One region of the Marivivens sp. JLT3646 genome, then DNA from elsewhere that is predicted to be linked to it. Evidence: riboswitches for the same ligand, from Rfam matches in the RefSeq annotation. Region 1 holds a riboswitch; each other region holds the start of a gene.
What was found. Region 1 has a riboswitch for S-adenosylmethionine ahead of BSK21_RS01560 (hypothetical protein). Riboswitches for the same ligand answer to the same signal wherever they lie in the genome.

Region 1 (7,452 bases):
AACAGGCAATGCATCAGGCTTCGAGGTCGTCATCATTGTCATGGCATATCCGGATACCATTCCTGAATGGAACCGTCTGGCGAGATAAAAGTCGAAAGGCGTTCATTCCACATGAAAAGCGAATAACAAGAATCTGACCCCGATAAACTTTGGTCAGAAGCTGTGTCGCACGATCCACCGTGTTGAGGGTATATGATGACCACTTCTTCGTCTGTGTATGTGGGGATCGTAATCGAGCGAGGCTCATGGCTCACCCACTTTCGGTATGGGATGCCATCGACGATAATAAAGAAGCCGCATCCTCCTGTTCCGCACCAAGCGTAGCCGATATTTGTGCAGCGGAACTCAGGTACCAAAACGGTTGCGAGTTTTCCGTCTGTTGTAATCGGGATTTGATATATTTTGCTCTCACCCAATGTTAACTCGCCCCGGAGTGGAGCGTTCATATCGGCGTCGATATCACGGAAATGCCCTTGCTCTGCATCACACTGCTTTTGGAATTCAGCAGTGATTGCATCAATGGCAAGTTGATCTTCTGGAGGGATTGAAGCCGCTAGAACCTGTGACGTCGCAAAAAATATTGAAAAAAGTGAGATGAAGAGATGTTTCATTGGATGGGCCTCAAGCCTGCTTGCGCAACCGTTGTTTCGCAAAGTGAGCAAAAATAACCAAAGATGATCAGTGCTCGCACGATAGGATCTGATGTTGTGCGATCTGCATCAAAATCTCCGTAATGTTCGTTGAGAGCCTTAATAATAAGTGGTCGCTCATCAACGTCACTTTTGAAGGCGGGAAACAACGAAGTATTCTCGTAAGTCGCCGTTACTTCGATAATTTTATCGTAGAACGCTTGGAAGAATGCTTTGGCTCGATCATAACACCAGTTCATGAAATCGTAGATCGGCATCGCTTCAACTCCGGGGATAGGAAGCTGGTCTTTGAAGAGGATCCAAGACTGATAATACCAGCACAGCTGCCCAAACTCGCTGGGAGTGCCATTTAGAAAGACTTGCAACGGTATCTGTGTCGCAAGGTATCCTTCGCCATAAGCGTCTGGGTTGTATGATATGAAATCTGCTGCGTGAAATATCAGCGGCAGTTTTTTCCGGATATGCGCAACACTCCAGCGACTGGCCTCCACATCATACTGGCAACGTATATTTGCGAGGCACATTCCAGACTTGAACGCTTGAACCGGTCCAAATTCGGCCGCCTCCATGACAAGTCCGAACTGTCTCATGGCCTCAGAAAACAGATATTCACTGTCCCCTAGCTTCACGATTTTCTGGTCGTCATCGTCTAATAGATGGTAGTTTTTGAAATTGAACTCTGAAAGTTCAACGCCTTCGATGTTTGATATGTTTCTCGCCGTTATGTCTGTGTCGAGACGCCATACAAGTTCATCGTAAATATTGTGAACTCTCGCAAAGTCGATTTGCTCCAATAACCCCCGATATTCATTGTTAATATCGCAGTGAGGGTAGAGGTTGAGCCGCTTAATGATGTTGTCATGTGTCTCTTCTGGTCGGCCTACCAAAGAACTCCAACCTAAGAATAGAAAAAAACCCAGTCTCGTTGGCTTATCATAGCCAAAGCGAATGAGAATTCGGTCCACTTTCTCCATGACAGGGGTCATCAGAATTCATCTCCTACACATGGTGCGATGGACGGTTGCAGACATAAGTCGATGCTAATCCTTATGCTCCAGTGTGTGCACTATAAGTGGACAAAAACAAGTCATGGATATCTAACTTGGAGGGATATGAAGATGGCTCCGAGGGCAGAGGTTCTGTGGCTGTCATAGTAGAGCAAGAGTTGGTGTTGACGGCTCTGCTAAATGTCGTAACCTAAGGGCCTTAACATCAAGAGCCGGGCGAATGCCCGCACCAACCTGCTCACTCGGCAAGGTGGTTTCCAAAATGGGATGTGGCCAATGGGCAAAAATGAGTATTACCCCAGAAGTCTGTCGGTTTTGTTTGGATCCGGATTGCCGTTTCTGCTTTCGGAGTTCTGACAATGAAACGACGTTCTTTTCTTGCTGCCCCAGTTGCTATGGCAACTATGACTGAGGCTTTCGGAGAGCCCGCTTATGACGGGTGGATTGACCCAACCCCTAAGGTAAATGTGAAACGCACTCTGCATTTAGAGCAGAGCCACAAGGGGATGGTGCTGATTAAAACGGATGCGCCTGACAAGCCTCGGCACCTCATAAAGCCAGAGGTCATTGATAGTATTTGGGGTAGGGGTGCTTATGAAATAATGCCTCAGTCGCTACACTGGAAAATGATTGATAGTGGCTGGTTTGGTGAAGAGGATTTGTGGTTTCCTTTCGAGAAAAACTCACCGGAATACGAAGTTTGGTTTGGGTATTTTCAGCCCGCATGTGAGGCACACGACCTCATATCGAACCTACTTGGGGTCAATAATTTTTGGTTCATCGATCCCAAAGATGTAGGATACGGGCTAGAGTTCATGCTGCATCCTTCCACGCCGAGGTATGCCACCGTAAAACTTGAGGGACCGCAGTGGATCTCTGGTTTTAAAGAGTTGGTAGAGAGCAAGGCAGCGCATCTGACGGTGGAGACAGAAGTGCATCCTCAGCTCCATGCTAGGGAAGATAAGTAAACTACTTATATCCGTGATGTTTGTCTAAGATCTGCTTGGGACATTAAAACAGATAGCAGATTTTAGATCTCAGAAAGCGTATTTGAAATGTGTGAACCAACGACATTTATTCAGCTCTGCACCTGCTCAGAGGTAGGTGAAAATGAAACCAATATTTGGACGTTAGAGCGTCAAATCGATCCCGATTGCGACCTCGTCGGTTTGGTCATTTGCCCAGAGCAGCCCCTCGTGATTGAGCACTATCTGAGAGAGCATCTTTTAAATGACCTCAATAGTGGCAAGGCATTTGATCAGCCGCATCAGTTTCGTGAGAAAGATGTGCTGACTATTCGCCTGCATGACTTCGAGTTTGTCTTCACCTTCTTGGATGGCAAGTTCAGTTGGGAAGACTATCCGTGGCTTGGCCCATCAGAGGTTATTCTCAGGGGCCGCTTGGAGCCTCGAAACCGCTAGGAGCGACCCTCAGAGTTGATCGCAATGAGGTCCTCAATGTAGGCTTCAACTTCTTTGGTACTCTTGAAGCTTTCCTTGTCGCACCAATAGAAATTAGGCGATTTGTAGACTTCATATCCTTTATACTGGTAGTCGAGTTCACGTGATGTGAACTCAGCCTTTGCGGCTTTTGTGTTCATATCTGTCGAGCTCTTACTGAAGAGAAGCGTGTAAGCTCCTGCCGCCATGAAAGCAGCAACAAAGTAAAGCCATGTGCCCAGACCTACCAAGGCCAGCCCACCAAACATAATGGTGGAAAATAGGTAAAACGCACCGCCAAGTTTGAGCGACCAGTTCAGTGTGTAGTAGGCAATCACAAATCCAAAGATGACCCTTACTAGAGGGGTCATGGAGAAGCTCATTGCAAAATTGAACGCATCAATGATTGGGAATGCCCAAAGTGCATAAACGAATATCTTGACGGGCAGTGACATCGAAAATCTCCTACTGCGCTAGTTGTGTTTTTGGTATCAAAAATTGGCGGTTCTATCGCCGTTACGGCAATGCTTTACCGATAAATCGTGCTTTGAAGTCTTGGGACTGGTCGGAGCAGTTATCTACAATGCCGAAAGACGCTATGAGATTATCGCCATACAGCTGATAGCTGATGATTTGCGATTGATCTCCATGCCCCGCCCATTTGCTCCAGATGATTAGGTCCCCCTCGATGTCCCATGGCCAAAGGCCTGGTGCTAGTTCATCGACATTTTCTCTGTCGATAACGAGACCACCAATGCTCGACTGTATATCGAACGAAACATAGCTATTGATCATGACGGGGAAGTCCGAACCGCAGATTTCGGGAACGAGCTCCAGATCGGGTATTATAAATACTGTGGATCTTCTGGCGGTGCCGTTACAGATTTCAATAGTTAAACGGGACTGATAGGCGAGGCCTTCATTACCGATGAGTGCTTGAACGGTCATTTCATTCTTGAAGTCATAGAGCTCGATGAAATCATGAGTGTCATCCGCCTGAGCTCCGCCGCAAGAATACGAGTAAGCCTGTGCGCTAACTGGCAATGTCGTTATAAGTAAAGCTGATAAAAATATATTACGCACAGCGTGTTTCCTGTCTGGATTACTCTGTCGCTGGAGTGGCTTCAGTAGATGAAGGCATCAACGACAGCTACTTGAATGGGATTGAATATCGGCCAGAACCCGGCTCTGGGTGTGATACAAATACTTGATAGTAGCGCCTGCGTTGATCGCATCTGTATAGGTGATGCAATTGCCCGCTTGGACATTCGAAGTCCATTCTGGGTTGAGGCCTGTGATAGAGTTGTCGTTTATCGTGAAGTCATACGTTAAAACGCCATTCTGCGCAGTAATACTGGAGAGATCTGTGACGCCATCAATTGGCCCTACGCTATCCAAAGATGCCAAGTATTGTAGTCCACCATCCAGACCGTCTCTTTTTAGGTAAAACTCGAAATAAGCCTTTCCGATATCTGTAGCGGTTTGGGTGCCAGCGAACTCATTGACCTTTTGGAGGACCGCTTGTTCGAGCCCTGGAGCAGATCCTCGACCAATTCCAAAAGCAATGAGACCTATCACGACGGCGGGTGCTCCGACTGTTAGACCTGATCCAGATGTCTGAAAGACAGTGTCTTTGGGTCCTTTGAACAGAAGAACAAAGTTAGCAAGTGGGATGAAGGCAAGAGCGGCGTATCGAGAGTGACCAAAGGCATCATTAGAGCGAGCTTTACCAAACATGACCAGGAAATATCCTGCCGCTGCCCAACTTAAGAAATCGATAAGGGCGAGGATCCAAACGTAACCTCCCGCAGTCGCTTCTAGAGAAAAAAGCCAGATCGCTTGGATCAATCCGGACCCAAATGTCACCAAAGAGATGTTCAAGAAGTAAGTTGAACGAGGGAGGCGATATTCAGTCTTGTGCACAAGTCCAGTAATCAGGGCTGCCACCAAAACAATGAGGTATGCGTAGTAACCGCTCTCCGCCCAATCCACGTAGAGCATTCCAAAATATTGAAGAGTATTCATGTGCTTAGCCTCGAACTTGAGCTGTCAAAGAGATGAAATCCAAAAAGGGATCGAACGGCGTTTTTGGAGGTGTTCTTGTAAGTATTACCCTGAGACTTTCGTTCGAGAGACGTAAAGTCGTCAACTCTTAAACTTCATGCTTATGGAACAATCGAATTACCGCTTCTGCGCCCCGATGTGGCCTCTTTCGCAGAAGCGAGTGGAGTCTATCTTAACCAATGAGCGTAAAACGCCGATACATTTTGTGGTCGATTTCAATTGTGGTGCCGTTCCATATGCCCTCAGCATCAACGGCAGGTCCGACTGAATACCAGAAACTTTGTGCTACTATATCTTCTATCAGGTCTTCTATGTAGACCCTGTCGCCTGGTTGTATGCCTAAGGGCAAAATATATGCGCCCCAACCTTCCGACGCTGGTCTGTTGCGGGCATATCCGTTCACCTCATGGATCGTTTCCCAATCGTCTTCTGGATACTCAACGACGTTTGAGTACTGAACAAACATGGTGCGGTCTGAAACAAGAGAATATACGCCGGATGTACGGTTGCGGAGCAATAGACCCCGTAATTTTAGTTCCGGGCTTTCTTTGATTTGTAGAACAGAGACCTTATGGCCTTCTTGGATAGCTTCGTTGAGCTCATGGGCCTTGTAACAGGTCTTAACAACAGGAAGCCTAGAGTTGTTATTAAGGCGACATTCTTCGCCTGGATACAGGCCATCTGTCATGTTTGAACCTCAAATATTGGGTTTAGAATGCTGATTTTTAGACATGCTTGGGGATCGCCCTTCAGTAGAGCCACAATATCATTTTCTGACATAAAATCAGTGTTATGAATGACATGATCACACAGGCTGCACTGAAAAGTTTCGTCGGACACAACTTGCATATCCACCAGTCGTGCAGCTTTTGGGCAGTCGATTTTCTTTAGCCATTCGCCATTGTCAGCGTAAATGTGACCATCTCGGATTTTGAGTGTCATGTCGCATTTCCACCTGATCAATGCTGAGCGTGCTGCATATCGATGATTTGGACACGTATTTCATCGTCTCTAATGTTGAAGGATACGATATCATCCACTTGAGCCCCTTCGAGGGCCTCTCCCAGAGGACTGTCTGTTCCCACAGATTTGTATCCGTTAACCTCAAAATTGCGGTCATTTGTGGTCTTCTGGAACCAGAACTTAGCGACAACGCCTGCTCTAGGACCATTGAGATAACGGATTGATAGTTTGGTCCCGATGCGTACACCAGGAGCTTCTGCTTGTCGTACCGGTGTGTCACGCCTGACTTCTGTTCTGACGGGCGCAGCACTGGGTTGTGGTGCTCGTGTGGGTGCAGTGGTGGTGACTGACCTGCGTTCCGTCTGTGGTGTTGGAGCAATGACCCGCTTAGGTTCAACCACGGAGGGCTGAACAATTTTGGGCATCGACTTCACCATGGTTTCTAATCGTTGCGCCAAGTAACCTTTGAGAACTTCTCTGCAGCCGAGTGGGTCACGGAACCAGTCGGTGGACCAGATACGGTAGAGATCCCATCCAAGACGGTTAAGGACTTCTTCTCTCAAGCGATCACGGTCACGGGCACTCTTTGAGCTGTGATATGTCGCCCCATCACATTCGATACCGCAGATGTATCCCAGAGGGTATTTTGGATGCTTCACACCAATGTCGATGAAGTAGGAAGAAACGCCGACTTGTGGGACAGCCTCATAACCCAGTGACTTAACCGCTTCGATGACGTGTTCCTCGAATGGGCTATCAGTGTAGCCTGCACGGTCATGATTATGGGCAACTTCACCCAACCGTTTCGTGGCGGAGAATTCGAGCCATCTTCTCAGAAGCGTTGCACCCTCATTCGTGGGAGATGGATTGAATTCGCCCAGTGGTATCGAAGAGAAGGTAACGATTTGTTCCTTGGCTCGTGAGAAGAGCACGTTCAAACGGCGCTTACCTGCGGGCCCATTGATGGGACCAAAGCGTTGGTAAAACTTACCCAAGGGGTCACGACCGTAAACGGTGCCAACAAAGATCACATCACGCTCATCCCCCTGAACGTTTTCGAGGTTCTTTACGAAGAAGCGCTCAAGGCCCTGACGTGCCGTTGCCCAGTGGTCGAGGTATTTTGCGACTGCCTTGTTCGAGTCCGCTTCCCTCAAAACCAGGGCTTCAAGCTGTTCCATCTGGCTTTGGTTCATAACAGCAACGCCCAATGAACGGTTTGGAGTGTCCGTCATAAATTGAACAATTGCGTCCAGCATCACTTGAGCTTCAGCTGGGTTCACGCCTCGTTGGAATGTTCCATTTACCTCTACAAGACTAATCCCAAGACCT
Region 2 (7,452 bases), 860 kb from region 1:
TGATCCTGCGCTGAAGCTGTCCGAGCGAGCAGAGCCAGCATTAGCATTATGAATGTCTTCATGATGAATGTCTTCATGTGAAAGCTCCAAGGCCTGCGTTCTTAAAAGGGTCTGGGGTACCTATGCGGTACCCCAGGTCCATTCAGGAGTTAATTTCGAAGGTTTCTAGCCATTCGACTGCCTCTTCTCTGGATATGAAGCTGCGAGAGTAGTCCAGTGTGAACCCAGCTTGTCCTTGGCTCTGGCTTTGGAATGCCGCGAATATGGAGCCGTCTTTCAGTTCAACCTCCCAAAGGTGAACTCCGTCCCAGCCTTCTGGATCGTTGTCAGCATGATCACGCCGTAGAATTTGTAATTCCGCCTCTTCTAACAGTGATCCGTTTTCGATTGCACCGAGGCGATCACTATCGATCTCACCCGACTCCTCGAGGATGCTGACCACATCATAATCGTCGGGGTAATTGATCCACTCACTGTCTCGGTCTCTAGCACCTTCGTAATACATTCCAAGGATTGTATCGCCAGCTTCCTCATAGAGCTTTTCAGTGGGTAGGATGGTATTAATGAAGTCATATTGGGCGGGCTTTGAAGCCGCAAAGAACTCTTCAATGCTTGGGTTGTCTAGGTTGCTCATGATTAACCTCTTGCACTTTCTGCCGATCGCGGCACGAAGGCCCCTGATGCGGGGCGGATGATGGGATCTACGATAAGGAAGTCAGTCTTTCTTTCCACAGCGGCCTTGAAGTCGTTGATCCAACTTCGATCAATCAGCTTTGCGGTGGCATATCTTGGGGTGCTTGGATGTATTTGTAGATCGAGGCCTAGGCCCAGTTCCTTCGGTTCTGTGAACCAAAAATTGCTCACATCGAAAAGCGTGCAGAGTAGATCGTGCGCTTCACATGCGGGTTGGAAATAGGCGAACCAATGTTCGTACTCCCAATCATTTTCTCCAAACGGAAACCAAATGTCGTCCTCTCCGAACCAACCCTGATCGATCATCTTCCAATGAAGCGATTGAGGCATGATCTCGTAGGTGCCCTTAAACCAAATGCTATCGATGATTTCTGGTCTGACCAATGGCCTTGGCTCAGCAGGTGCATCCGTCTTGATAATGACCTGTCCTGAATGGCTCGGCTCAAAATGCAGTTCTCGCTTCACTGAGACTTGAGAAGGCGGTTCGATCCAGCCGTCAGACGATGGCTCCCCAAATGCCTCGGTCATCGTGGCAATCGCAAAAGGTGCTGATAAGAATGAGCGACGTTTCATTGTCTTTCCTCCGAAAGCGAAACTCGACAGACGGAGGAACGATCCAAGAAATGGTCGATGAGGATTTGCTCGTTTTTGCCCACAGGCCACATCCCTTCATGGAAACCACCTTGCCGAGTTCGCAGGTTGGTGTGGGCATAAGCCCAGCTCTTGATGATGAGACCGTTAAAAGGGATTTTCGTTTTTAGAGCAACTACTAAAAATTCAGAAAGATTATGAGTTTTGCTCACATTCGGCGTGTCGCTGTACGGATATTTCGGGCGGTTCTAATCAGGTCAGGCTTCTTCTAGTCAAAACAGTCGATGCACCCTGAGATTTCTGCCAATCGGACAAGATCCGCCTTATCACTTCCTGCCTGCGTGGAATTTCCTGGAGATTTCGACGGGGGTAGGGGTTACTTTTCTTCCCGCAGCCACTCAATGATGGCGCGCCGGATAACGTCCGGTCGAGATTGAGTACCTAAATTGCGGGCGCGAATTTCATCAATTTTTACAATGATATCGCGGGGTAGGCGCACGGTGACAGCTTCCGTGTCGACCGGCGGACGGCCTCTGGGCATTTTATTTGTTGACATTATTTAATCTCAATAATAATCTGCAGTTGACCCACCAAAGAGCGGCAACTCTTCGGTGGGCCGTGCCAAGAACGATCTGTTACGGAGATCATAAATGACATTAAATAATGATATCACTTCCCCATCGGGGAACCAAGCGGGTATGTCCGCAGTGTACTACGGATGTCTTCGGCTTCTGCCGCGACGTTTGCAGCAATCGGCAGACCTGCAGCAGTATGTGTCGGTCGTAAAATCCCCAGCCTTGATCGAAGAATTTCGGAAACGGGTACATAATATCCGGACGCAGGATATCGATGCTGCCCTGAAGTACGCACGGCGGTCAAAGGAGCATCCGCAGTCGGTTGAACTGAAGGCTCTTGCGGCGATTTTCACCTGTCTTTCGCAGGCGTGGTCGGGAAGCTTTGATGTCACGGCGGCGCCATATGCAGAGCAGGCAGAGATGCTGATCGAGGATGGTGTGTCTGACGATCTGGCGAGGATCATTGTCGATGCTTTTGCGGCATTGGACGCCTATGTGACGGCTTGCGCCGAACAGGCGCCTCTCGCGGCTTAACCCTCTTTTTTCCTTTAAATGGATGAGACATCTTCGCGGCTCTGGCCGTGAGGACCCAATCTCTCTGTTCCATTCGGAGGTCAGTATGACCGATGTTGTAATGTCGCCCGCAGGCGGCAAACCCAAACCTGTGCGCAGAGACCGCCGTCGCAGCCAGCGCCTAATCCCAAAGGCTTGGCTAAAATTCCCATCCTCAAAGGCCTTTTCGATCGTCGGCAGGTTCGCAAATCGGAACGACCTCTTGATCGAATGCACCCGCTGCGGGGCGCAGCAGCGGTCCAAGGTCTTTACCTGCCGCTCTGGCGTGCCGATCTGCCAGAGCTGTCTCAAAAAAAAGCGATCTACGATCGCACAAAAGGCAGGGCTGCAGTTTGTGGAGGCGGTGCCGGGAAAGCCCCACTACGGGCGGTTTCTGCTGACCTGCGGGCATCAGGTCCAGAGGCAGTTCGAGATGATCGAACGGATGGCGGCGGGCAAGACAGGCCTTCGCTGCGAGACCTGCCACGGGGCAAAAGAGCGCGATGAAGCGATGGCCCGCGGTTGGAGCCTCTTGGGTGACGATCCAGAGGGTGCTCCAAGCTATCGTCTTTATCAGCATGACGCCTGTGGGCATCAGCAACGCATTGCGCGCGGTAACCTTCAAACGGGGCGCTTCGACTGCGCGCACTGCGGGGGAGGGTGGTCCGCAAAGCCATCGTTCATCTACGTGGTGCGCCTGATCTGGGATGATCTGACGCTGATTAAGGTCGGCTTCAGCGCCAACCCCGCGATCCGCTTTCGCCAGCAGCTCGATCTGGGGTCAGAGGTCACGGTGGAGTTCCTGCGACAAGAGCCTCTTCAGAAGGGCCGCGCAGCGATCCGGCTCGAGAAGGCGTTCCATCGCCGCATGGCGAAGGACCATCCCCACGCGCGAGTACCGCTTGAGGTGTTTCAAGGGCGGATCAAGGTGGTGTCAGAGATCTACTGGCCGGAGGCTCTCAAAGAGATCGACCAGACGCTGAACGCGCTTCTGCGCGACTAAAGACACCATCCTTTCTTAAGGACAAAAACTCCTGCCCCGAGTGTCGGGGCAGGCCCAAATTCCATGTCTCTCAGGTGCTGTCATGACCTCCTTTACTCCGACCTGGCGACCACTCTTCGAAGACCTTTGCGGTGCCTTTTTTGCTGAAGACCCCCTTGGTCTGGAAGCCGACCGCACGAGCCTTTTAAAACGGCCCGATCGGCCTCTTCTCGCGCTGGCATGCCTTGCGAAAGGCCTGCAGACGATGGAGGTTCTGCGTCCCGCGTTCAAATCGGGCGCTGTGACTGTGCTCGAAGTTGAGACAGAATACCTGATCAGTGACTACTGCAGTATCATTCGCAAGGTTCTGACATCGCTGGCGCACCCAGACCCGCTCAGCGTCGTCAGCCTTGAGCGGAGTGTGAACGTCTACCGCCCCGCCGAGCGTACAGTCAGAGACCACTATTTTGAGGCGCTCGACCGACAGTGTGGCTTTGTGCTCGTGGGCTTTCCCAAAATGATCTTTCCGGAGCAGTTCCGTGGGCTGATGCCTGCGCCGATCAAAGTGCCGCCCTTTGATCGTGAGATCCTGCTGGTGGTGCTGGACGCCCTCAAGGACCGGAATATCCACTATGATCTGGCGCGCCTTCAAAAGGTGCTTCCCACGGATGACCATCTACGGACAGCCGATCCTACCGCCATGGTTCTGGCGCTGCGCAGTGAGAACATCGAGACGCTGGAGCGTTACCTGATCTCACTGGGGACAATGATCCCCGAGACGACGAACGGATCGACCGACAGCGCCGCAAACCAACACCGAGGCATCGCAGGTGTTGGGCGGGCCCAGGCCTATGCGCGTCGGTTGGTCCGCAGTCTAAAACAGTTTAAAGAGGGGCAGGGTGACTGGAGGCGGGTGCCGTCATCGCTGCTGCTGTACGGTCCACCCGGGACAGGTAAGACGTATCTCGCGAGGCAGGTGGCCGTGGACGCAGGGGTGCCGCTGCACGCGTTCAGCGTGGCTGACTTCGAAGGGGTAGGGGCGTTCAATCTCGTTTTACAGCGCATGAAGGAGAGCGTGGACGACGCGATTGGAGCGGCTCCTTGTGTCGTCTTCATCGATGAGATCGACAGTTTTGGCACGCGTCTCATCGATAACGGTCGTGGGACGGCCTACGTCACAGGTCTCATCAATGCCTTCCTGACCTCTGTCGATCGTCTGAAGCGAACACCGGGCGTGGTGATCATGGGCGCGACCAATTCCCTCACACAGCTTGATCCGGCGATCATTCGACCGGGTCGCTTTGACCTCAAGGCGGAGATGTCGACCACAGACGCAGAGCTTTTGACGGCCGTCGTTCACGATGCCTTCGGAGAGATCGGCGATGCCGATGAGATCGTCGATCTGATGTATGGTCAGACCGCAGCAGAGGCGGGGGCCTTCATCCGATTGGCCTTTGCCTCGATCGAGAGTGATGACCTCTCTGCCATCGTCAAAGAGCTGAAGTTTGTCCTGACCAAACAGCGGTCGATCCGCAGGGCGGCGGACCATCGCGTGGCCTATCACGAAGCGGGTCATGCCGTGGCCTCGACCGCGATCGACTGGCAACCCGTCGCTTCGTGTGAAGTCCAATTCAACGGGGAAGGGCGGACAGATTACGACCTGCAGCCCTCCGAATATCGCCTCAAAGACATCCACAGAGAGGTCGCTGTTCTTCTCGCGGGACGGGCCTCTGAAGAGCTGTTCCTCGGCGATATATCGAGCGGATCAGGCGGCGGTCCGCAATCTGATCTCGCGATTGCCACGAAGCTGCTGACGGCAATCGACAACCAGAGTGGCCTTGGCGCGAGTGGTTTGGTTTGGCGGCATGACGCGGTTATGGACGATGAGGCTCAGGCACGGATGCGGGCACTGCTGGACGACCTCTATGGATCGATCAAACGGGTTCTCAAGACCAACGAAGAGGTCGTTCATCGGCTGGCCGAGGTCCTGATCGCCTACCGCAAAATCGAAGGCGCGCCGCTCAATGAGATCCTACAGAAGGTCAAGCATCAGGACCTTGATCCGCCGTAATCCGTGCGGAGGGCGAAGGTGATCCGGTGGGCGCATAGGTCCACCAGATCGTTCGCTGACAACCCAGTCCATGTTAACCGATCATCGCTTTGTCTGCCATGTCACGGGGGTTTTGAAAGGGGCGCGTTGCCCCTTCAGCTGGGGGTTTCGAAAGGGGGATGCGCGGCTTCTCCCTTCGCCGGAGAGCCATAACTCGAACGTAGCGAAGAGTTTATGGCTAGTAGGTTATGCTCCGCCTTTTGATCCGACCCCTTTGGGGAAGGTGCGGCGGGCCCTGATCTGCCGACCGTGTTCGAATATTGTGGATTGCGTGATGGTGCGGCTTTGGGTTTGCGCTCTTACGCGCGATCATTGCGCTTATGAAAGACACATACGCACCCCCTGTCGACCCTAAAGATGCCAACCCGAACGCCATATCTGTCCGCCTCAAGGGCAAGAGTCAGGCGCAGGTCTATGGTCAACGCAACCACGATCATCGCAAGGGTCGTCAGCCCGAATATGTCGACATGGGGCGGGTGCATTTGAACCGCATCATCGTTTCCCCGCGTCCGGTCGCGGTGATCAAAGATGAGGTCAAGGCGCTGCGTCAGGGTCGTCTGCGTAAGATGAAGTCAACAGCTTGCATCGTAACCTCCGGCATCATCACCTTCGGCCACGTCGCGGCACAATGGTTCGAAGATCTGTCGATAGACGATCAGAACGCGACCTTCTTGGCGGTCGCATCCGACATCGCCGCGCGGCTCGACACGAGGGTCGAAGGGTTGGTGGTGCACTGCGATGAAGCAACCATTCACGCGCATTTTGAACTGCGGGGATACAGCAATGCGGGAGAGCCACTGTCGAAGCTGACGAAGCCGACGATCATGTCTGAGGTACAAGACATCGCCGCTGCGGCTGCGCAGCGGTATTGCCCGCTCATCGAGCGGGGGAACAAAAAATATGCGCGGCTCGCGGCGGGGGCCGACTACGCCGATACGGTCAACAAGAGTGTGAAGCAGCTCCATCGGGAGCTGCCTCAGGATCTGGAACACTTGAAACAGAAGGTCACTGCCACCGCAGTGGAAATTGAAGGCCTTGAGGCATCGGCCGCGAAGACGCGGCGGCTTCTCAAGGCGTTGGAAGGAGAGCGTGCGCTCTCTGAAAGGGAACTCAAAAGGGCCGCCGTCTACAGGAGGCGGCTGGAAAAGAAAGAGGCGGAACTGGCTGCGCTGGACGCGCAGTTGATCCAGCAAAGGCTGGACCAGGACGCCGAACAAGAAGCGATCCGATTACGCCGGCAAAGCCTGGCTGAAGAGAGGATCGCTCACTCCCAAAAAGAAGAAAACCTCAGGCGTGGTGCCGAAATGATCGACCGCCAAGCGCGTGCGGTGAAGGCTCAGGCCGAAGAGGTCCAAAAGAGAAAAGAAGACGTAGAGAAGAAGGAAGAAGTGGCGGACCGCATGATCGGAGCACTGGAAGCTGCGGTTGATGGTTTGACCAATGGCGCAATCGGCTTCGACCTCGAAGAACAGCGGCTGAAGGTTGAAGACTTGACACCGTTAAAGAACCTACCCGACGACTTCAGGCAGAGCATCTCTCGGGTCGTGTCGTCACTGGCAGAGGTCATCGCTGTAACCCGCCGAAAGGCGCAGTGGGTCGATCATATGATGGGGAAGGTGCGCGGGTTCTTCGACCGTGAAGATGTGAAGGAAGAGGTGAGGAAAGAGGCGAAAGGGATCGTTGAGGACTGGGAGAAGGGGAGGTGAAGTAGACGTCGGGGAGTTGTTGTCCCTCGGTGAAAAAGGGCGGAATGCGGACATTCGCTGCAGGCGCTATGCGCTTGCGCCACGACATCGGAAGCGGACATTGGGCCACAATCGCTTTTTTTGGCTCAGCGCTGTATCCGTATCTGCTTTAGGCCTGAATCTTATCCAGCCCCTCCAGTAGTCGAAGTGCGTAATTATCCGCTGCTCGCCGCACGGCGTCGTCGGTTATCGTGAAACCCCATG
Region 3 (7,452 bases), 1.3 Mb from region 1:
CAGAATGCCGCGCCAGAGCAGAATGCCGTAAGAGTGCGTCTCTAGCCCTTCAATCGCCGTAGCCCCTGTCGTGGTCATACCGGACATAGATTCGAACATCGCATCAACGAGCGAAAGCTGGGTTTCCCCTATCATAAACGGAATAGCCCCGAAGGCGGGCAACGCGATCCACACACCTGTGGTGAGGATAAAGCTCTGTTTCAGGGTCAGCCCATCGCCCAATTGGTTCGAACAAGCCAAGGCGAGAAAAACCCCCGCCATGGTCGTTAGAACCGAACTTTGCAGAAAGGTCTGCCATTCGGGGTCCTTATGAAAAAGGTCGAACAGCATCGGGGCGACCATGGTCACCCCCATTACGGCTGTTAGCAATCCGATCACGTATCCAACTGGGCGCATATCAATCATGGCCGAAGGCTTGGCGTTAGGCTGCTGTTCTGTCAACCCGCGACGCAGGCAAATTCCCTGCCGCGGATCACAACATCATCAAACGTAGAACATGTCGCGGAAAACGTGCACGGCGATCTGATCGCGGCGAAGACCCATCGCAGCCAACTGATCATCGGTTTTTGCGTTAAGAACGGCAATTTCACCAGCGCGCGATTTATGCGCTCCATATGCCTTAACGCCACGACCCAGTGCAGAAAAGAACTCGTCGATTTTTCTGCGAAGCGCTGATGCATCAAAGGTCGATTTTTCTGCGATTTGTGCCATTTAGGAGCATCCATGTAGAGCGGGCCGTTTCCCCGATACATGAACGATAGCACCAATAGCTCCGCATGTGCACCGCTGCTTTTTGCATTGCAGCATTTCATCTGCTGCAATGCAGAAATTATCCGACGTGGAACAACGTTGTGAACAAACGCGGGTCAATGCTGTCGCTGTCAAAGGTCTCCCCTTCGACCAAGACCGACACAGCGTCATGACTGTGCAGGCTCTCTTGATGGCTGGCCACAACGCGGAAGTCGCCGACGCGCGGATCCTGCTGAAGCTGTTCACAGAACAAACGCGCCGCATCCTCGACAAAGATAGGATTGGCCGCGTTGAGTTCAGCGAACGCCTGTTCGTCTTCGCGTTTGACCATCACTTGGGTCTCGGTCGGGACAGCAACGCGCGCCATGTCGATCAAATCTTCGAACCACAACATAGGGCCGTCTTCCATCACCGCCGACATACGCGCCACAGAACGTTGCGAATGCGGCGTGGCCAACTGACCACGGAATTGACGAGCGTGCTCGGAAAGTTCCAACGAACAGGGGCAAGTCGACGAATAGACGTAATCGAGATGGATTATCTTTTTACGCACGCCGGCGCGTTCGACCAATTCGAGCGCGATATCGTAATACTGGAACCCTTCGAGCCCAGAGCGCAACGAACGGACTTTCATTGGGAAACGGAACCGCATCTGGATACGTGCGTCGAAACTTTCGAGGTCTGCCATATAGGCGTCCAGCGCGTTCTCCATCACTTCAAAGCTAAACGTCTGCTCTGAGTGTTTATAGAAGGACCGCATGATGCGGGACATGTTGATGCCCTTCTTTTCCGCCTCTAGGCTCACCGTTCCCGTCACAGACGTCTCGAGCGTCACATCCCCATTGTCGCGGGTGTGAAACCGGATCGGCAGGCGGAAGTTTGAAATCCCGACGTGCTGGATTTGCTGCTTTGCCCCTTTGATCAGGCTACTTGGCCCGTTCTGGAGGTCAGGCATCGACGCCTTGTAATCCTCATCCACAACGAAATCTTCGGGATAAGCGCGAGCAAGGGCTGGGTAATTCGAAACTTCCTGCCCCGGGATCAAACGTGACACGAGAGGATCGAGCGTTGCCACCTCTTCGGGTGTGGCATCGCCAGCCCAGCGCCGCAAAAGCGCCAGAGCCGCCTCGGCTTCTTCGCGCGACGGTTCACGGTCCATATCGGACGAATGGATATTCATGTCGGAGCCTCCCGCAGGTGCAGCACGCCCCACTATATGGGATGCGCGCGACAGTTTTCCATCAAATGCGAAGGGAATACGCTTGGAACCGTCGCGCGGATCACTCATCAGATGGCATCCAATGCTTGTTTCAGGTCTGCCAACAGATCGTCAGCATCCTCAAGGCCACAGGACACACGCACCAAACCAGGTGTGATACCTAGCGTGTCTTTCTGATCCTGCGGCAAACGCTGGTGCGTTGTGGTCGCAGGGTGGGTCACCAGTGATTTGCTGTCCGCAAAGTTATTGGTGATTGTGAAAATCTTGAGCGCGTTGAGAAAACGGAAGCATTCTTCTTTGCCACCTTTCACGTCAATCGCCAGAACAGTACCGACGCCCTCGTATTGCGACTTCGCCAGTTCATACTGAGCATGACGCGGATCGAGAGGGTAGCTCACCGAGTTCAGTTTAGGATGACCTGCAAGCGCATCAGCCAACTTCAGTGCGGTTTCGGACTGCTGACCCACACGAAGGAACAAAGTATCGAGCGATTTTAGCATGACCCAAGCGTTGAACGGACTCATCGCGCCGCCTGTATGTTTAAGGTATGCCTCGACCGGCCCCCGAACGAGCTCTTTCTTGCCCAAAACCATACCGCCAAGGCAGCGGCCCTGACCGTCCACGTGTTTGGTCGTCGAATAGACAATGAGATCAACGCCCAGTTCGCCCGCGATCGAATACGCAGGCGTGACCATCGCATTGTCACACACAACAATCGCACCATTGGCGTGCGCCAGTTCGACGACTGATTTCATGTCGATCACTTCGAGCGTCGGGTTCGAAATCGATTCAAAGAAGACAACTTTGGTGTCGGGACGGATCGCAGCTTTCCACGCATCCAGATCACGACCATCGACCAGCGTCAGTTCGACGCCAAACCGCTGAAGCACGTCCTCGAGAATATAGAGGCACGATCCAAACAAAGCGCGGCTCGACACGATATGATCGCCCGCTTTGAGCATGGACATCAGCGCGCCGTTCACCGCGGCCATACCCGAAGCGGTGGCAAATCCTGCCTCAACGCCCTCAAGGTCTGCCATACGATCTTCGAGCATGGCAACAGTCGGGTTGCCATATCGTGCATAGATGAATTCGTCTTCGCCGAGTTTCACAAAACGGGCTTCAGCCTGTTCTGCCGTTTCGTAAACAAACCCCTGTGTCAGAAAGATTGCTTCTGACAGTTCGTTATACTGGCTACGACGAGTACCCGAATGCACAGCGCGAGTGCGTTTGGAAAGTTTGTCCATGTCTTTGTTCCTTACGGCCATTAAAAAACCCCTACACCGAATAAAGGGAGCAGGGGTTGGCCTGTTTCCTTTTTAGCGGCTTATTTAACGTGGCCCGCAATCCGGTTCAAATCGCCACGGCGGAGTGGTTACGCCGTTGTGACATTCTGGTCAAGGAAAACGCCTTGCAGCCCCCTGTGAAACCCGCATTGTGACCTCAACTTGCGAACAGGAGTTTCAGATGACCGCTGCAATCGATCTCTACTACTGGCCGACGCCAAACGGCAAAAAGATCACCATCGCCTTGGGCGAGATGGGCTTGGACTACAACCTGATCCCAATCAACATCGGTGCTGGCGACCAGTTTGCGCCAGACTTCCTCGCCATTGCGCCGAACAATCGCATGCCCGCCATCGTCGACCGTGATGGCCCCGACGGCGAACCTATCTCTATTTTTGAATCGGGCGCGATCCTGCAATATCTTGCGCGAAAAACTGGGAAATTCGGTGGCACGACAGAGCGTGAACGGGTGATGGTCGAACAGTGGCTGATGTGGCAAATGGGCGGCGTCGGACCGATGGCTGGTCAGGCGCATCACTTCCTCAAATACGCTCCCGATATGTCTCCGCCCCAAGTGCTCCCGTATGCGCAGGACCGTTACCGCAACGAGGTCGGCCGCCTCTATCGCGTCTTGGACAAGCAGCTTCAGGACCAAGACTATGTCTGCGGCGAATACTCCATCGCGGATATGGCGATCTATCCGTGGGCCGCGAGCTGGGAGGGTCAGCAACAAACGCTTGACGATAAACCAAACTTTGCCGCTTGGATGGCGCGCATGGCGGAACGTCCCGAAGTTGCAAAAGGGATGGAAGTCGGCGCCGAACTGCGCCAAAAGGCCTTCTCAAAAGAAGAAATGGAACGGCTGTTCAAACAAAAATGATACGTCACATCGTCTTTTTCACAGCGAAGTCAGCAGATGATCGCGACGCTGTTTTCCAAGGGCTTAAACTCTTGGAAAACATCAAACAGTGCCGCCATATCGAAATCGGGGAAAACCTGAACTCTGACCCCATCAGCCCCGATGGCCCAGACTTCATTGTCTATGCTGAGTTTGACGATACCGAACAGCTAGCAGCCTATAAGGCCGACCCGCTCTACGCTGAATCGATCCGCATTGTGCGCCCTCTGCGCGACATGCGGATCGCCGCGGATTTCTTTACTTAGGCTCTTCGATCAGGAACCGCTGGAGCGTTACGATCTGCGACCATAGGAACAAGAACAGGACCACGGGGAACGCAAAGGTTTCGAGCGTGACCCAAAGTTCCTCGCTCTGCGTGCGCCAGATGAATTCGTTGGCCGCGGCCAATCCCGCAAAAAATAAAGTCAGTCGGCGGGTGAGGATCATCCAGCCCTCGCGCTGCATAGGCAGGAACTCTCCCATCACGTATTCGAGCCAGCTCTGACCACGTAGTAGCCCGATCCCAAGCAGCAGCGAAAACAGCCCGTAAACAATCGAGGTCTTCATTTTAAAGAAGGCCTCATCGTTGAACCATGCGGTCAACCCACCGAAGAAAATCACCATAATCGCGGTGAATACTTGCATCCGTGAAAGCTTTTTCGTGAGGAACCAGAGCACCGCCATGGCTGCCAGAAGCACAGGAATAAACACGACTGCCGCGACGATAAAGCCGGAATAGTCAGTGCCCATAATGGTATAGGTGTTATCCTTGATCTTAATGTAGAGCAGGAAGAACGCCAATGTCGGCCCCAGTTCCAGCACCTGTTTCAGGATCGGATTGATCGGTTTTGCTGACATTCTAGCCTCCCATTTCCACAATGATTGCTCCGATGGCGATCAAAGTCATCAGCGCCAAACGGCGCGGCCCCACCTTTTCGCCCAAGATGAACCATCCAATCAAGGCCGCAAAAACGGTAGATGTTTCACGAAGCACCGCCGCTTCGCCGACCTTATCCAAACGCGTCGCGATCATCACTCCACCAAAGCTGATCCACCCAATCACAGCCCCAGCAAAACCGCGCCACATCAACGGGCCAATTTGCGGACGATCACCGGACTTGCGCAACTTCATGATCGCGATGATGGGCATATCGACGCCCGATAGGAAAAAGAACCACGCAAGGAAGGTGAACGGATCGGTCGCCTGACGAATGCCCCACGCGTCATAAGTCGTATACACCGCGACCATCAATCCGCAGAGCACTGCCCAAACCAGAGCGACTTTGACCCGCCAAGGGTCGATGACCTCTTCGCTCAGATTGCGTAGTGCTAAAAGGAGAATGCCCCCTGATAAGCAAGCCACGCCGAGCCACTGAACCAGCGTGAAATGTTCGTGAAAGACGACCGAGGCAAAGATCACGGTGACCAGCGGGCCAGAACCGCGTACAACGGGATAGACCACCGTGTAGGCCGCGTATTCATAGGCTAACGCCATTGTCACTTTGTAAATGAAATGGATCACCATCGCGCCAGCGAGAACGCCCCACATCGCCCCTTCGGGCCACGGGACAACGAATAGTGCGACAGGGGCTGAAACCAGCGTGAACCACAGGTCAATCGACCCACGCGCCACCCACGGATCATGTTTGCCCTTTTGCAACGCGCCAAAAGCCGCGTGTGCCAAGGCCGCCGTCAAAACCAACAATGTCGCCAGTTGTCGACCTTGGTCCGTGCCTTCGAGAGAAACGAGCCACTCACCCATTGAACAGACGGACCAGTATCGGCATTTAGTTCAGACCAACCAGCGCTTTGGCAAAATCTTCGGGATCGAAGGGCGCAAGGTCGTCGATCTGTTCACCCACACCAATCGCATGGATCGGCAGACCGAATTTGTCAGCGAGCGCGACCAGAACACCGCCTTTGGCCGTGCCGTCGAGTTTTGTCATAACGAGGCCCGATACATCCGCCAATTTCTGGAACGCATCGACCTGCATGATCGCGTTTTGCCCAGTCGTCGCATCCAACACCAGCAGCGTGTTATGCGGCGCATCGGGGTCTTTCTTGCGGATCACGCGAACGATTTTCGACAGCTCTTCCATCAAATCCTGACGGTTCTGCAAACGACCCGCCGTATCGATCATCAGCAGATCAGCGCCATCCTCGTGAGCCTTTGTCATCGCGTCAAAAGCAAGGCTCGCAGGGTCAGACCCTTCGGGCGCGGTCAAGACTGGCACGCCAGCGCGCTGCCCCCAGACCTGCAATTGTTCTACGGCCGCAGCGCGGAACGTATCGCCAGCCGCGATCACCACGGATTTACCTGCAGCCTTAAACTGGCTCGCCAATTTTCCGATGGTCGTGGTTTTGCCCGACCCATTCACACCGACCACTAATACGACCTGCGGTTTCTTCGCATAGATCGGCAGGGGACGCGCCACTGGCTCCATGATGCGGGTCACTTCATCGGCGAGAAGCTGTTTGATCTCGTCGACGGATAGCTTTTTGCCCATCCGCCCTTCGGCCATGCTCGACGTGACGCGGAGCGCGGTATCGACCCCCATGTCAGCGGCGATCAACAACTCTTCGAGCTGTTCGAGCATGTCGTCGTCGAGCGTCCGACGCGGCGCATCGGGCTTACGCCCGAGCATACGACCTAAGATGCCTGGCTTCGCGGTTTCATCGGCGGGCGCGTCTTCGATCATCGGCATCGGCGTGACGGTTAGCTGAACCGGAACGACAGGCGCAGGGGCAACTTCATGCTCAATATCTGCCTCAAGCTCGTCTTCATCGTCGTCCTCAACGTCAACAAACGGCTCTTCGACCATCTCTTCAACGATAGGCTCGTGCTCTTCCTCGGGAGGCAGATCAACCTCTGCCTCTTCGACAATAGCCTCCAGCCCTTCATCGATTTTCGACGAAGATTTGGTCAAACGGTCACGAAGTTTCTTGAAGAACGACATAAGCAAGCCCTGAACCGGTTTTACCATCACCTAATGGCAACGGAGGGCGATGGAAAGACCTGCACCACTGGTCAGTCGCGATTAGGGGGCATATCACTGCACCAACAGGAGAGTCCCATGCGCCCAATGACGCTTTTTACGATTGCGACACTGACACCCCTGCCCCTGATCGTGCTTGCTGCACTGACGGGCGGATGGTGGGCCGTTTTAGCGCCGCTTTACATGACCCTGATGACCGCATCTCTGGACGAATTGGTGAAACGGATCACCCCAACCGTTCCCGAGGCGGAATTTCCGGTGGCAGATCGTTTATCAGCCGTAATTGCCATCGGTCAGTTTTGT

Region 2: another riboswitch for S-adenosylmethionine. It lies ahead of BSK21_RS05805 (hypothetical protein); the one in region 1 lies ahead of BSK21_RS01560 (hypothetical protein).
Region 3: another riboswitch for S-adenosylmethionine. It lies ahead of metZ (O-succinylhomoserine sulfhydrylase); the one in region 1 lies ahead of BSK21_RS01560 (hypothetical protein).

Annotation. Positions count from the first base shown of each region.
Region 1 covers NZ_CP018572.1:293,228-300,679, forward strand. The annotation lists gene BSK21_RS15760 (ADP-ribosylglycohydrolase family protein) at 1-42, opposite strand, end outside; gene BSK21_RS01550 (hypothetical protein) at 39-611, opposite strand; gene BSK21_RS01555 (hypothetical protein) at 608-1,636, opposite strand; SAM-I-IV-variant riboswitch at 1,855-1,955, shown strand; gene BSK21_RS01560 (hypothetical protein) at 2,017-2,625, shown strand; gene BSK21_RS01565 (hypothetical protein) at 2,713-3,078, shown strand; gene BSK21_RS01570 (hypothetical protein) at 3,075-3,551, opposite strand; gene BSK21_RS01575 (hypothetical protein) at 3,613-4,179, opposite strand; gene BSK21_RS01580 (hypothetical protein) at 4,237-5,121, opposite strand; gene BSK21_RS01585 (hypothetical protein) at 5,333-5,848, opposite strand; gene BSK21_RS01590 (hypothetical protein) at 5,845-6,102, opposite strand; gene BSK21_RS01595 (DUF4011 domain-containing protein) at 6,120-7,452, opposite strand, start outside.
Region 2 covers NZ_CP018572.1:1,157,511-1,164,962, forward strand. The annotation lists gene BSK21_RS05795 (hypothetical protein) at 1-77, opposite strand, end outside; gene BSK21_RS05800 (hypothetical protein) at 143-634, opposite strand; gene BSK21_RS05805 (hypothetical protein) at 637-1,266, opposite strand; SAM-I-IV-variant riboswitch at 1,330-1,428, opposite strand; gene BSK21_RS05810 (ribbon-helix-helix domain-containing protein) at 1,661-1,840, opposite strand; gene BSK21_RS05815 (hypothetical protein) at 1,935-2,393, shown strand; gene BSK21_RS05820 (GIY-YIG nuclease family protein) at 2,479-3,414, shown strand; gene BSK21_RS05825 (AAA family ATPase) at 3,497-5,464, shown strand; gene BSK21_RS05830 (plasmid recombination protein) at 5,824-7,209, shown strand; gene BSK21_RS05835 (hypothetical protein) at 7,358-7,452, opposite strand, start outside.
Region 3 covers NZ_CP018572.1:1,975,024-1,982,475, forward strand. The annotation lists gene BSK21_RS09830 (TrkH family potassium uptake protein) at 1-405, opposite strand, end outside; gene BSK21_RS09835 (hypothetical protein) at 484-711, opposite strand; gene folE2 (GTP cyclohydrolase FolE2) at 830-1,930, opposite strand; gene metZ (O-succinylhomoserine sulfhydrylase) at 2,038-3,216, opposite strand; SAM riboswitch at 3,268-3,344, opposite strand; gene BSK21_RS09850 (glutathione S-transferase N-terminal domain-containing protein) at 3,437-4,135, shown strand; gene BSK21_RS09855 (Dabb family protein) at 4,132-4,419, shown strand; gene BSK21_RS09860 (inner membrane-spanning protein YciB) at 4,412-5,011, opposite strand; gene BSK21_RS09865 (DMT family transporter) at 5,013-5,915, opposite strand; gene ftsY (signal recognition particle-docking protein FtsY) at 5,941-7,110, opposite strand; gene BSK21_RS09875 (alkane 1-monooxygenase) at 7,228-7,452, shown strand, end outside.